One region of the Mesorhizobium sp. M0587 genome, then DNA from elsewhere that is predicted to be linked to it. Evidence: riboswitches for the same ligand, from Rfam matches in the RefSeq annotation. Region 1 holds a riboswitch; the other holds the start of a gene.

Region 1 (7,557 bases):
ATCGACGGCAGCCAGACCTGGCGTTCTGGTGTTATCGAAGTTTGCCGGCGCGGCCGAAGACTTCGGTGAGGACGCCCTGCTGGTAGATCCGAGGCTCCCCGATGAGATAGCTGCAGCGATCTCAAGAGCGGCCCAGCATGCCGCGCGAAGAACGCATCCAACGCTGGCGGGGGATGATGGATAAACTTGAGGCGTATACAATCCACCATTGGTCAGCGGACTTCGTTCGGCAACTGGACAAGAGCCGGATTACCGTGCCTTCGGACCACTTCCACTATCTCGGCTTGGGCTGGATGAGCGAGGCCTAAATGCCTTCCTACCGGACCGAGCCCGAATTGCACACCGCGCTGATGCGTGCACTGGATAAAAACTGGGTCCTGCCGACCATATGATGCAGAATATGGAGCACGCGAGCTTTGCCGCAATTCCGCGTCCCTCGACTGCCTAGCCTTTGAGATGAGATACTTATACTTACCGCCTGAATGACGCTTAAAAAGCTTATCGGGACACAGTCGGGCCTTGCTCTTTGGACCGGCCCCGGCCAGTGTGGTCTCTTGCCGCCGAGCGCAGTTACCACCGATTGCCTAGTCACCAGGGTCGTGGTCACGACCTGGCGTGCCATTTCCCCCCGCACCATGGTTTGGCGTTCACTTCGAGACAACCGCTTCTGCCATGCACGCATCACTTTCGGCCCACGATTGCATCGTTAAACATCGCCACCAATGCCACCTTCTGCATTCGACGACGTTGTCACTCCCATCCATCTTGTCCGAAATCCTTCATGGATGAACGGTGAGGAATGTCGCAGCCTGACAGGAAACCATTATGAACAATGGTGGCGGGGGTGCCAGCGTCGGCAATGGGCGGACTGAATATTTCAGAATGAAGACAAGGTGTAAAAGAGCGAATACATAACGACATAAACATTTCGTTATGCGATATTGACAAAGTGCGGGCCGCTGTGATTGTCTGCGGGTTGTGGTTCTCCGCACGGCGCTGCCGGAGCGGAGCTAAGAGGGAAGCCGGTGCGATGCCGGCGCTGCCCCCGCAACTGTTAGCGGCGAGCCAACCCCACTCACGTCACTGAGGCGAATACCCTCGGGAAGACGGGTAGAGGCTATGACCCCGCGAGCCAGGAGACCTGCCACGGCGAATTACGTCCACGGGCGGGGTGTCTCGGTGGCCGCTGCAACCCGGCGTTGGTGCCGGCCTGCTAGCGCCTTCCTTGTCACCGACGCCCCAACCATCGGGGTATGACATGACTGTCTCTCAGCAAATTCCTGTAGCAACGCTCGGCGTGCCGCGCATCGGTCGTCGGCGAGAACTGAAATTCGCGCTTGAAAGTTACTGGTCCGGAAAATCTTCCGCCGCCGCCCTTCTCAGGACGGCGAAGGCGCTCCGTGCCGCTAGCTGGGAGGAGCAGCACGATCGCGGCGTGTCGAAAATCCCGTCGAACGACTTCTCGCTATACGACCATGTGCTCGACACCGCAGCCATGGTCGGCGCCGTTCCATCCCGTTACGGCTGGAATAGCGGCGAGGTCCCACTTGACATCTACTTCGCAATGGCGCGCGGCAACCAGGGTCAGACGGAGGGTTGTGGACACGCTGGTCACCAGCAGGCGGCTCATGGGCCTGATGTAACCGCGATGGAAATGACCAAGTGGTTTGACACCAACTATCACTACATTGTGCCGGAACTCGACGATGATCAGACGTTCGCCCTCTCGTCAACGAAACCGGTCGATTACTTCCTCGAGGCTAAAGCTCTCGGCATTCACACACGCCCAGTCATCCTTGGACCCATCACCTTCCTCAAGCTGGCGAAATCGCCTGCCGAAGGGTTCGGTCCCATCGCGCTCCTATCGCGGCTGCTGCCCGTCTACGAGCAACTTCTGCAGAGGCTGAAGCTGTCGGGAGCCGACTGGGTGCAGATCGATGAGCCAGCGCTTGTCCTCGATCTGAACCCGAACGAACGAGCTGCGTTCGAATTCGCCTATGGACAGCTGTCGAAAGCCGCGCCCGAGCTGAAGATCATGCTGGCTACGTATTTCGGGCCGCTGGGAAACAATCTCGAAACCGCGGTTTCTCTGCCCCTGGCTGGGCTGCATATTGATCTCGTGCGCGCTCCCGAGCAGCTGGAAACGGTGGGTCGGCTCGCTCCGAAGGATCTGGTGCTCTCGCTTGGCTTGATCGATGGCCGCAACGTCTGGCGTGCGAACCTGCCCGCCATTCTCGACCGCATCAAATCGATCGTCGCCGGCTGGCCCTTGGACCGCGTCGAGATCGCGCCTTCTTGCTCGATGCTGCATGTGCCGATCGACCTGCGCATTGAGACGGAACTCGACGCGGACATCAGCTCGTGGCTCGCCTTCGCGGCCCAGAAGACCGACGAATTGGTGTTGCTGGCCCGGGCCCTGTCCCAAGGCAGAGATGCGATGGCTGGCGCGTTGAAAGCGTCTGCCGAGGCTGCCGCCACGCGCGTGACATCCACGAGGATCCATGACCCGCTTGTTCAGGGGCGGATCGCCAGCATTGACGATAGCATGAAGCGACGAGAGAGCGCCTTTGCCGAGCGCTCCAGAGTCCAAGCCGGCTCACTCGGGCTGCCGCCGTTCCCGACGACGACCATCGGGTCCTTCCCGCAGACGCCGCAGGTACGCAAGGCGCGGGCCGCTCATGCGAAGGGCCAGCTGAGCTATGTCGACTACGAGACGTTCCTGAAGAAGGAGATCGAGGCTGCAATTCGCTGGCAGGAAGAGATCGGGCTGGACGTGCTGGTGCACGGTGAGTTCGAGCGAAACGACATGGTACAGCATTTCGGCGAGCAGTTGTCCGGCTTCGCGCTCACCCAGCATGCCTGGGTACAAAGCTATGGGTCGCGCTACGTGCGTCCCCCCATCATTTTCGGCGACGTATCGAGGCGCAATCCGATGACAGTGCGCTGGTGGCAATTCGCCCAGTCGCTTACGGAAAAGCCTGTTAAGGGAATGCTCACAGGCCCAGTGACCATTCTCAACTGGTCTTTTGTTCGCGACGACGTACCCCGCTCCGAACCCTGCCGCCAGATCGCGCTCGCCATCCGCGACGAAGTGACGGATCTCGAAAGGTCCGGCGCAAGGATAATCCAGATCGATGAGGCCGCGTTTCGCGAAGGATTGCCACTGCGCCAGTCTGACTGGAAAGTCTATCTCGACTGGGCTGTCGAATGCTTCCGGATCGCTTCAACGGGTGTAAATGACGCGACTCAAATCCATACCCACATGTGCTATTCGGAGTTCAACGAGATCATCGACGCGATCGCTGAAATGGATGCGGATGTCATTTCGATTGAGACCTCGCGCTCGAAAATGGAGCTGCTGGACGCCTTCACGAGCTCCAAATATCCGAACGAAATCGGTCCCGGAGTCTATGACATTCACTCACCACGCCTCCCGGGAGTCCGTGAGATTTCGGATCTCGTCATGCTTGCCCGCGAGCGACTGTCGGATGCCCAACTGTGGGTAAACCCGGACTGTGGCCTCAAAACACGTAAATGGGAGGAGGTCCGCCCTGCCCTCATGAACATGGTCGCTGCAGCACGTGCGCTCCGGGAGAAAGCGTAGGCCTGATGCTTCTCCTTCCTCACCATGACGTGAGTTGCCGGCTGCCGCATGTCGGCCGTAAATGTGCCAATACGCGATCACATCCTTTGAAATAAGTCACTCGAGCGAGAATGAGCACTTCCCTTCGGCACGTAATCGCGCAGGAAATATCAATTTGGACGATACGCTTTAATATCGGCTCCTTCGGAACATACAGGCCGCGCCGCTCGGAAAATCGTACATGCGTCTTTCTTAAACTAGACCGCCTGTCGCGTTCGCTCAGGTGGCGACCTGCGCGTCTGTCCGCTTCCCCAGTCGATTAGCGCAGACTACGGGTCGAGGTGGCAGGATTCGGATGTTGCCAGCGTCCCGCCAATTCGGAAAATCGGTAAGGCCTTGACCCTCGCCAGCGCCCGACTTAGCTTCTATAAGCAACTTGCGTAGGGATCTGGTGTGCAGCCCGATGACATCGAACTCATCCTGGACGCGGATATTTCGGAGGACCCATGCCTCCTCTTTGACGTGGTCACGCCCGATGGCGTGCTTCAGCTCTTGGGCAACGTGGAGATGGGCAGTAATCATCCTGTCGTCCGTGACCTGCATATTGGGGGCGATGCCGAGGTCCAGTGGGGATGGTCCAAATTACGCAAGCTCGGTCGAGTGATCGCGGAGAAGCTTAATGTCGACTACATCGAAATTCATGGAGCGGTTCGGACAACGGGTGCGAACCCGGGACGTCGTCCTGGTGTCGTCAGGCTCTCCCGTCCGACTGAGCCTCAGTTTTCTTCACGGCGCGAATACTCCTGAGGCCGCCCGGATTCTCGTCAAGAGACAGTTGCCACTGAGGACGGCCCACGCGATACTCACGGAGATGGTCGATCACGGCAAGGCGTTCGTGACGGTTCCTTGCGTCGACGACCTATTGGCACTGAAGAATGAACTGTCGTCCGCAGGCGTGATCGCGAAGGTTCATGCGCCGCGGCCGATAAGTGTTCGCGAAGTCCGGGATCGCACGAAGCTCTCTCAGGAGGCATTCTCGGTGAGGTATGGCCTCGATCTGGCAACGCTTCGAAACTGGGAGCAAGGTCGCTCGAAACCGGATGTAGCGGCGAATACTCTCCTTTGGACCATCGCCCGGAATCCGGAAGCAGTCGAAGAATCGCTGGACATGGAGGACGGAGTGGCTCCCCCATCGCCCTAAGGGGCGCCGGTCACTCCGGCGCGCGGCTATTCGGCCGCCAGCGCGATGGCTGGCCGCCGCGCGGTATCGACAGCGCGCGAGCGTCATGCGTCAGACACCTTCCTTGGCATGTCGCACGCCAGATCCCACACATGATTCCATCGCAACGAGCTGGTGACGGAAGCAGTGTCTGCACTTTGGAAACGAGCCATTTGCTTCTCATGGACGTCGCGATCGTCTCGTCCCAGTAAAAGTCGCAATCATTGTCAATTGCGATGTTTCTCGATCAGCTGGGCTTTATTTTCCTAAGATCTGCATTATAGGCCGGGGTGTTGTCGCCGTTTCGGCGGGTAAGATGGGATAGGCGACCTCGGGTGCCTTTCCGGTCAGCGAGTTGAGGAAGGCAACAAGCAGGTCGACTTCTTCGTCCGCCAGTACCACGCCAAGCTGGGTGGTTCCCATGATGGCAACGGCCTGTTTCAGATCCCAAACCTTGCCCGAATGAAAGTATGGCGCGGTGAGTGCAACGTTGCGCAGGGGCGCCACGCGGAAAACATAGGAATCGTCGGCTGCATTGGTGACCGCAAATCGGCCCTTGTCTTTTTCCGGCAGGACCTCGGCGCTGGGCTGTTCCACGAGGCCGAATGGGAAATAGGCTTGCCCACCAACGTTGATGCCGGCATGGCAGGACGAGCAGCCTTTGTTCATGAAAAGCGCCAGGCCCTGTTTCTGTTCGGGAGTCATGGCAACCTCATCACCATTCAGGAAGCTGTCGAACGGGGCCGGTGTGACCAGTGTCGCCTCGAAGGCTTCGATCGCCTTGGCGAAGTTGTCGAAGGTGACCCGATCCGCTTCAGCCGGAAAAGCTGCATCGAACCACTCGACATATTGCGGCATGGACTTGAGCGTGGCGATGACTTGGTCCGGTGTATTGGCCATTTCGATCCCGGCTTGGACCGGTCCCTTCGCCTGAGCCTTCAGGTCTTCGGCACGACCATCCCAGAACTGAGCGATGTTGAAGACAGCATTCAGTACAGTCGGCGCGTTGCGCTGTCCTTTCTGCCAACCATGGCCGATCGAGGTTTCGTGATTGTCGTCGCCGCCGGTGGCCAGGTTGTGGCACGAGTTGCACGACAAGACGCCTGACGCAGAGACGCGTGGATCGAAGAACAGTGCCTTGCCGAGAGCGATCTTTTCCGGGGTGATCGGGTTGTTGGCGACTGCCGGCGTGGTGGATGGCAAAGCCCTGAAGGTCGCCAATGCCGCATCTCTGAGGGCTGTGGGGATCGAATCCGCAGCAAAGGCGGTGGCTGCCAGCAAGGGGACAGCCATCATACTGAATAGGATTTTCATAAATGGTCTTCCTGCGTCGTGCACGCAGCCACTATGCGATCTGCGGCTCATGAACGCCCTGAGCTAGATCAGCTGAGGGAGAGGACCGGGGTCTGACACCTGTTTTCGCGGCTGAGCTGGGACCCTCTTGGAAGTGATCGCTCTTCTCGATTGGACTTCAGGGAGGAGGAGTATCCCTGCTCGGCGCCGTTTGTATGCATCAAAGCACGCCCTGGGGGCGGCTTCGTAGATTCGGTCACTGCGATCTTCCCGCCATCGTTGAGAAAGTCGATAGCATCCGCAAGAATGGCAATCTCTTGCACGATGTGCGCTGCACGCCTTGCGAAAAGTGAGCTTCTGAAACCTCAGGGTTCATTCGTTCCTCCTGACCGGCTGATTGCGTGAATCGACCTTATCGACACCCGCCGACTGCACATTGTGATGTCACCAGCGATGGCGGTTTCAATACCTAAGCAGCGACGGTCTATGCGACAGTATGGATGTCCTATCGGAATAGCCGGTCCGCCTTGTCGATTGTCACACCGGCATATAGCTCCGCTTCTACGAACATCCCATCACGCGCCTGGGACTGTGGATCGAGGTGTGAGGCAGTTACAGCCGGTGGACCTGCTCAAGCGCCGCGCCGGCACAAGGGCTAGATTGATCTTCCCTCACCTTGTCGTCATCATTTGACGGACGCGGGGCATTGGCCCATAAGCGAGCCACCGCAAACTGTGCGGTTGCCAATGCGTAATGATGTGAATTGGAATGATCTTCGGTTTGCGAAACACGCACGTCCGACGCAGCTTGCGTTGACAGAGGCGGTTTTACGCGCAATAGCACTTCCGCCGGCCTATTTTTGTGGAGTTCAATTGTGGTTCGGCCAAGGCCGCTGGGCGCCGGACCGGCCCCGTGTAAACCTCATCAAAGAGAGAGAGACCCTGCATGGAAGAATTCTTACCGCGCATCGCCACTGGTGCCGGCATCGGCCCGGCTCTCGCAGAGAAGGGGGTTGGGTTAATGCTGGGTTTCCTGCAAAGCCACGCGGCCGACGGTCCCGTTGCGCGCATGATCGAGGCCATTCCGGGAGCTTCGGAATTAGTAGCGAAGTATCATGGCGACGACCCACAGGGTGGCGGCCTTATGGGGCTCGGCCAGCAATTGATGAGTGAGGGTCTCAGCATGGCAAAGATCGCCGGCCTCGCCAACGAGACGATCGCCTGCGCCAAGGAACATGCCGGCGACGAACTCGTGGACGAGGTCCTCAATTCCGTTCCTGGCCTTCCCCAGTTCGTCTGATCAGCGGCAGCCGGGGGCGCATGACCTCGTGCGCCCGTGCCGGCCCGTCTGCGCAGCAGGCATTCTCCGCCGAGCGTTCCGTACCGATCTCGCCAGACCACCGACCGCCGGGCACGCGAAGCGAGCGTTGGAGTACTTTATTCGTCTATTCCAAAATCGACCT
Region 2 (7,557 bases), on a different contig from region 1:
TCGTTGTCTCGAAACCGGGGCCACTTTTGAGCGACATGCATTAGAAGATCGTCCGCGAAGCCCGACGCTCGACGGCAGGAGACAGGCCATCGTCCACGTCGCCGGCTGCTTCCTTGCGCGGATGCTCGACCGGCGCGGCCGGCGCGATGACCAATTGCGGCACCTGCTTGTAGGAAAAACCGCCGCGGATATCGCCCATCTTGTTGGCGACGATGCCCACCGCCGCTTTTTCGAGATTGCGGTCGTAACGCGTTTCGGCGGCGGCGGGTGCCGCGATGACCGCCAAGACGGCCGCGCCGCATAGAAGCCTCTTCATTGTCGTTGTCTCCCTGCCTGGTTCCGATCTAGCAGGGCGCCATTGAAAAACGGCCAAGAGACACGGTAAGCAAAACGCCAAACGGCAGTATTACCAACGCGTTAAGGAAGCAAGCCGGTAAACCGGGCAGGTCCTTGAGGTTTTGAGTCAGGCGCGCTGGGCGCGGACCGTATGTCCGAGCGCCATGAAAACGGTGCGCACGATGCCGGCGGCATCGAGACCGGCATCGGCATACATCTTTTCCGGCTTGGCGTGGTCGGTGAACGCGTCGGGCAGCACCAGGGGACGCACTTTCAGGCCGCTTTCCAGCAAGCCCTCATGGGCGAGGAACTGCAGCACATGACTGGCGAAGCCGCCGACGGCGCCCTCTTCCACCGTCACCAGAACCTCGTGCGAGCGCGCCAGCCGCCGGATCAAATCCTCGTCGAGCGGCTTGGCGAAACGGGCATCGGCAACCGTGGTGGAAAGTCCAGCCGCGCCAAGTTCCTCGGCCGCCGCGAGACAATCCTGCAGCCGGGTGCCGAAAGACAGCAGGGCGACCTTCGTGCCTTCCCTGACGATGCGGCCCTTGCCAAGTTCGAGCACCGAGCCGCGTTCCGGCATATCGACGCCGACGCCGTTGCCGCGCGGATAGCGGAAGGCGATCGGGCCGTCATCATAGCTTGCCGCGGTGCGCACCATATGGCGCAGTTCCGCCTCGTCGGCGGCCGCCATGACGACGAAGCCAGGCAGTGTTGCCAGGAAAGTGGTGTCGAAGGCGCCGCAATGCGTCGCGCCATCGGCGCCGACGAAGCCGGCGCGGTCGATGGGAAAACGCACTGGCAGTTTCTGGATCGCGACGTCATGGACGACCTGGTCGTAGGCACGTTGCAGGAAGGTCGAATAGATTGCCACGAAGGGCTTGTAGCCTTCGGTGGCGAGGCCGGCGGCAAAGGTCACGGCGTGCTGCTCGGCGATGCCGACATCGAACGTCCTGGCCGGGAACGCTTCGCCGAACAGGTCGAGCCCGGTGCCGCTCGGCATCGCCGCGGTGACGGCGACGATACGGTCGTCCTCGCGGCCTTCCCTGATCAGGCTTTCGGCGAACACCTTGGTGTAGGCTGGCGCATTGGCTGGCGCCTTGGCCTGCGCGCCAGTGATGACGTCGAACTTGTTGACGCCGTGATATTTGTCGGCGGCGGCTTCGGCCGGCGCATAGCCCTTGCCCTTCTGAGTGACGACATGGATCAGCACCGGGCCTTTGCCATTGTCGCGGACATTCCTCAGAACCGGGATGAGATGCTCCAGATTGTGACCGTCGATGGGACCGATATGATAGAAGCCGAGCTCCTCGAACAGAGTACCGCCAGTGACGTAGCCGCGCGCATGCTCGACCGCCCTGGTGATAGCGCGATCGGCGCGCTTGCCGAGATAGGAGGTCAGTTTCTTGCCGAAGTCGCGCAGGCCGACATAGGCCTTGCCCGAGGCGAGGCGCGCCAGATAGGCGCTCATCGCGCCGGTCGGCGGGGCAATCGACATGTCGTTATCGTTGAGGATGACGATGAGCCTGGCATCGAGCGCGCCGGCATTGTTCATCGCCTCATAGGCCATGCCGGCCGACATCGCGCCGTCGCCGATGACGGCGACGACGTTGTTGCGGCCGCCGGAGAGATCGCGGGCGGCGGCCATGCCGAGGCCGGCCGATATGGATGTCGAGGAGTGGGCGGCGCCGAACGGATCGTATTGGCTCTCGGCGCGGCGGGTGAAGCCCGAAAGGCCGTCCTCCTGCCGCAAGGTGCGGATGCGGTCGCGCCGGCCGGTCAAGATCTTGTGCGGATAGGCTTGATGGCCGACGTCCCAGATCAGCCTGTCATCCGGCGTGTTGAAGACATAGTGCAGCGCCACCGTCAGTTCGACCACGCCAAGGCCGGCGCCAAGATGGCCGCCAGTGCGGGACACGGCGTCGATCAGCTCGGTGCGAAGCTCGGAAGCCAGTTGCGGCAGATCGCTCTCGGCAAGCGTGCGCAGGTCGGCCGGGATGCGGACCGTGTCGAGAAGCGGCGTATGCGGCGTAGCGTTCACGGGTTGGCCTGCTCGGTATGTTCATGGGCGGGATAGGCCGCCGGCCGGCGAAAGTAAATGCTTGGCAGCGACGCGGATCAGGCTTTAGGTCGTTGTTTCATGCATGTCGTTCTCCCAAAACCGGGGCCACTTTTGGGCGACGTACACTAGCTTTCCGGCAACGGGATGAATTCTTCCTCATCTCCGGGAACGATATCGAAGCGGCCTGTCTTCCATTCCTGCTTGGCCTGTTCGATGCGCTCCTTGGAGGACGATACGAAATTCCACCAGATGTAGCGCTTCGAGCCGAGCGAAGCGCCGCCGAACAGCATGAAATGGGCGCCACGCTCCGACGAAACGACGATCTCGTCACCGGGCCGGAACACCAGCAGCCGTTCCGCCGGAAAGACATCGCCTGAAATCGATACCTCGCCTTCCAGCGTGTAGATGGCGCGCTCCTCGGCATCGGGCGGGATCTTCACGCTGGCGCCCGGCGCCAGGCGCAGGTCCGCATAAAGCGTGTCGGAGGCTGTCGTGACCGGAGACTGCAATCCCTGGAAGTCGCCGATGACGACGCGCCCGCTGACGCCCTCGGCATCGATCCCGGGAAGGCGCAAGGCGGCAGTGTTCTCGAACACCGGCGCCACCTCTTCCTTGTCGTCCGGCAGCGCCAGCCATGTCTGTAGACCGGAGACCGACATCGGCGCACCGCGCAGTTCTTCCGGCGTGCGCTCGGAATGGACGATGCCGCGGCCGGCGGTCATCAGGTTCACGTCGCCGGGCTGGATGACCATCTCGGTGCCGAGCGAATCGCGATGCCGGATCTTGCCGTCGAACAGGTAAGTCACCGTCGACAGGCCGATATGCGGATGCGGGCGGACATCGAGCGCCTGGCCGGCGCGCAGGATCGCCGGCCCCATGCGGTCGAAAAAGATGAAAGGCCCGACCAGCCGCCTCTTGGCGGTCGGCAGGGCGCGGCGCACCTCAAAGCCGCCAATATCCTTGGCGTTCGGGATGACCATCAGCTCGATCTGGTCGCTGGCAAAGGCGTCGCCTACTTCGGGATCCTTCCCGGGAAAGAAGCTCATGAACTCTCCTTGTCAGCGACCAATGGCTGCTTGGCCGGATCAGGCAAACCGGGTCGCCGCCTTGGCCCGCAGCTTGGCCGCCACTTCTTCGCGATTGCGGGGATGCTGATGGGTTTCGAGCGAATCCAGCAGCTCGCGCGCCGACGCGGCAATGGCCTCGACGGCGTGGTCGAACGCGTGCTGGTTCTGCTTCGAGGGCCGCGTCGTTCCGCTCAGCTTACGGACAAACTGAAGTGCCGCATCGCGGACTTCGTCATTGGTTGCCGGCGGATCAAAATTGAACAGGGTCTTGATGTTTCTGCACATCGCTTCCTAATCTCCTCTTGCCGTGGAGCCGTTTCAATCGAGACGAGCTTTATCCCTAATCATCATGGTGTCCAAAAGTCGGTGAGACGAGACCGCCGTTGGGGGACGCCTCAATCCGCATCCAGCGGTTCGGTGCCGACAGGCTTGCCGTCGCGCGACAGCCTTATCTTCTCGACCTTGTCCTCGGCGGACTTCAGCAGCCGGTCGCAATGCACCTTCAGCGCTTCGCCGCGCTCATAGATCCGGATCGACTGGTCGAGCGGCACGTCGCCGCGCTCGAGGTCATCGACGATCTTCTCCAGCGCCTCGAGTGCCTGTTCGAAGCTCATAGCCTTGACGTCTTCGTTGGTCGCATCAGCCATCATTCATCCTTTCATCAGTCGCCCGACATGGGCGGCGACCGAAAATGCCAATCCCTGCAGATCGTAGCCGCCCTCGAGCAGGCTGACGAGGCGGTTGCCGCTGTGGCGCGCGGCGCGCTGCATCAGCTGGCCGGTCGCCCAGTCGAAATCGTCCTCGGTCAGATTGATCTCGGCCAGCGGATCGCGATGGTGCGCGTCGAAACCGGCCGAAATGATGATCAGCTCGGGCGCGAAATTGTCGAGCGCCGGCAGGACGCGCGACAGGAAGGCATCGCGAAAGACCTCGCTGCCGGTCTGCGGCGCCAACGGGGCGTTGACGATATTGCCGGCGCCGGTCTCGGTCTTCGCGCCGGTGCCGGGATAGAGCGGCATCTGGTGCGTCGAACAATAGAGCACCGACGGATCGTCCCAGAAAATGTCCTGCGTGCCGTTGCCGTGGTGCACGTCCCAGTCGACGATGGCGACGCGCTCGATGCCATGCTTCTTCTGCGCATAGCGCGCCGCAATCGCAGCGGTATTGAACAGGCAGAACCCCATCGCGGTGGTTTTCTCGGCATGGTGGCCAGGCGGGCGGGCGGCGACGAAAACATTGTCGGCTCGGCCTGAAAAGACGTCGTCGACGGCGGCGTTGGCGGCGCCGATCGCGGTTATCGCCGCCTGCCAGCTCTTCGGGCTGGCGGTGGTGTCGGCATCGATGCGAGCTATGCCTTCGTCGGGAATGGCGGCGCGCACGCGCGCGACGAAGTCGGCGGGATGCGCGTAGAGGATGGTGGCCTCATCGCCTTGAGGCGCCTTGACGCGGTCGAGCGCGGCGAAGGCTTCGTCATCGAGCACCCGTTCTATGGCGCGCAAACGATCGGGCCGCTCGGGGTGGCCGGGTGGCGTGATGTGCTCGAGAAAGATCGGATGGGTGTAGAGACGGGTGGCCATGTTTTCTATCTAGTGCCCTGACGGCGCAATGGCCATGCGTTGCGGCTTGATGGCTGGGGAAATCGCACCTGCGTCCATTCTTGTCGCTAGGCAACGAATCCGGGTTAGCGGTTCCTTCGGAGCGTTCGTCGGCGCGCTGGTTTGAGAAGCAGCAGACGAGAAACCCGCCTGTGCGGTGGGTCATTCGAGCAAATCAGCACCATGGATGAATATCTATCATAGCGGCGGTCACGGTGTCAAGGAAAAAATTCCTACCGTGAACAGCTGCCGGCGCACAAAAAGCTGCCAAGCTGAGTTCGGAGCCTGTTCGTGTCGCCGAGGGGATTGGCGGTGCCGGCGCTTCGTCGTAAGGTCTCGGCCACTGCCTGGTGCCCGCGCAAGCGGGAGAATCGGGAACACGGTTGAACTCCGTGGCGTGCCCAACGCTGTAAGAGGGACCGCGCCGGTAAATGCCACTGTCGATGACGGGAAGGCACCGGACGCGGGTTGATCCCGAGCCAGAAGACCGGCCTGGCAGGCATCGTCATCCGCATGGTCAGGCGGCTGGCATCATAGCAATCGCAAGGGGACAAGCGATGCCGGACACCATGACCGCTCCTATGGGCGACGGATTTGACCAGATGGCGCGCGACGCGGTCTATCGCGCCATGTTCACGCGGCGCGACGTGCGCAGCCATTTCCTGCCCACAGCGCTCGACGACGAATTGCTGGCGCGGCTGCTGCTTGCCGCGCACCACGCGCCGTCGGTCGGCTTCATGCAGCCATGGAATTTCATCGTCATTCGCGATGCCGCACGACGGGCGGAGGTGCGCGACCTGTTCCTGGCCGCGCGCGAACAGGAATTGCCCGCCATCGCGGCAGAGCGGCAGGCGCTCTATCGCAAGCTCAAGCTGGAAGGCATCTGCGAAAGCGCGCTCAACATCTGCATCACCTGCGACCGCGAGCGCTCGAAGAACTCGCCGCTTGGGCGCTGGCACAATCCGGAGATGGATCTCTACAGCACGGTGTGCGCGGTCCAGAATTTCTGGCTGGCGGCGCGCGCCGAAGGCGTCGGCGTCGGCTGGGTCAGCATCATCGAGGCACAGGCGCTGAAAGACCTGCTATCGATTCCCGAGCATGTGACGCCGGTCGCTTACCTCTGTGTCGGCCGCGTTTCGGAGTTCGCCTCAAAACCGGACCTTGAGATGCATGGCTGGCGACGGCGGCTGCCGCTGCCCGAACTGATCATGAGCGAGATTTTTGGCGGCCCAGGCGAGGCGCCGCTCAAATCCACCGTGGCGCGCTTCAACGCGGTTGGCCCCGCACCTGCGACCGCCAGCCCCGCGGATCAGGATGTCGCGCCGGCCGTGCCCCAGCGCGAGCCGCCGAAGGAGGCCAGCGCCTTGTCCCTGAGTTCCCTGAACTTCGACGACGCCTCGGCCAGCCGGTCGTCCCAGGCGGGGTCGGGCACCTGGCCCTCGATGGTCTTGAAATAGACCTGCATCAGGCAGGCGATGGCGAAGGGTTCGATGAAGGCCGCCTTGAAAGCCCAGGCGAAAACGATGGCGAGCACGAAAGCCCAGCCGGCGAGTTGGCCGGGCATCAGGAAAAGAATGGCGCCGGCCGGCGCCAGCATCAGCAGGAAAATCACGAAGGAGACGCCCCACATGATGACTGCCAGCCAGACGGCGTTCTTGACCATGGTCTTGCCGTTCTGGGCGTAGAGCACGACCCCTTGCCTGGCAGTCTCGAACGGCGAGGACGAATTGAGGCGGATGTTGTAGCCGAGGATGATCTCGTCGACATAGGTCAGCGACAGGCGGATCACCGTGTTGAGGAAAGAGACCAAGCCGCTCAGGCCCGGAATAGGAAGGAAGGCGGCAACGCCGCCTAGCAAGCCGGTGATGGCGCGGATGGCACCCTTGACCAGCTGGTCGATGACGAAAAGGATGTTGGCCTCGGCGAAACGCTCTGTGACGACTTGCCTGGCATAGGCGATCTGGTTCTGACCATCGGGGACATCCCGGCCGTCGATCAGATGTACCATGACGGCGATATGGCCGGCCTTGACGACATAGAGGATGTATTCGCGGATCCAGTAAACGGCGATCGAGACGACGCCGAAGCCGACCACGCCGCCCCATAAGGCAAAGGACAGCGGCCCGTCGGGATCGGTGGAGATATGGCCGAGACCGTAGCCGACGGAGGCACCCGTTCCCGTCGCCATGATGTAGGCCAGCGTGATGCCGAAATAGACGATCATGCGAAAGACGATGAATGGCCATGTCCGCATCATGATGGACACCGACCTGCCGATATCGAAATCCCACATGCCCCGAATCTCCCGCCGAGAGACTGCTGGGGAGCATGCGCCCAACCCGGCGATTGTCAATCGCTGGAGGTGACGCCACGCGCAACTGCCGCGATTGATCAGTGCAATTCCAGGAAAACTGCGAAACGGTTTCCCGTCCGGAAGCGGAACCTCGATCTTTGGTAAAGCAGGATGGCTAGCCCGCCTGCAGGAAAGCGCGGGCAA

What was found. A riboswitch is a leader RNA that binds a small molecule or an ion and turns the genes downstream of it on or off. The one in region 1 is predicted to bind cobalamin.
Region 2: linked by a shared signal. The riboswitch ahead of bluB (5,6-dimethylbenzimidazole synthase) and the one ahead of metE (5-methyltetrahydropteroyltriglutamate--homocysteine S-methyltransferase) in region 1 are both predicted to bind cobalamin.

What each region holds. Positions count from the first base shown of each region.
Region 1 covers NZ_JAMYQP010000044.1:32,621-40,177, reverse strand. The annotation lists partial or broken gene NKI49_RS28350 (IS6 family transposase) at 1-36, shown strand, start outside; gene NKI49_RS28345 (hypothetical protein) at 138-308, shown strand; cobalamin riboswitch at 963-1,163, shown strand; gene metE (5-methyltetrahydropteroyltriglutamate--homocysteine S-methyltransferase) at 1,259-3,604, shown strand; gene NKI49_RS28335 (hypothetical protein) at 4,037-4,390, shown strand; gene NKI49_RS28330 (helix-turn-helix domain-containing protein) at 4,455-4,784, shown strand; gene NKI49_RS28325 (cytochrome-c peroxidase) at 5,061-6,116, opposite strand; gene NKI49_RS28320 (hypothetical protein) at 7,041-7,394, shown strand; gene NKI49_RS28315 (glycosyltransferase family 10 domain-containing protein) at 7,532-7,557, opposite strand, start outside.
Region 2 covers NZ_JAMYQP010000009.1:162,553-170,109, reverse strand. The annotation lists gene NKI49_RS11445 (hypothetical protein) at 41-316, opposite strand; gene dxs (1-deoxy-D-xylulose-5-phosphate synthase) at 464-2,377, opposite strand; gene NKI49_RS11435 (pirin family protein) at 2,524-3,444, opposite strand; gene NKI49_RS11430 (DUF2277 domain-containing protein) at 3,484-3,750, opposite strand; gene NKI49_RS11425 (exodeoxyribonuclease VII small subunit) at 3,861-4,112, opposite strand; gene NKI49_RS11420 (histone deacetylase family protein) at 4,116-5,042, opposite strand; cobalamin riboswitch at 5,392-5,570, shown strand; partial or broken gene bluB (5,6-dimethylbenzimidazole synthase) at 5,618-6,286, shown strand; gene NKI49_RS11410 (hypothetical protein) at 6,370-7,353, opposite strand; gene NKI49_RS11405 (TetR/AcrR family transcriptional regulator) at 7,529-7,557, opposite strand, start outside.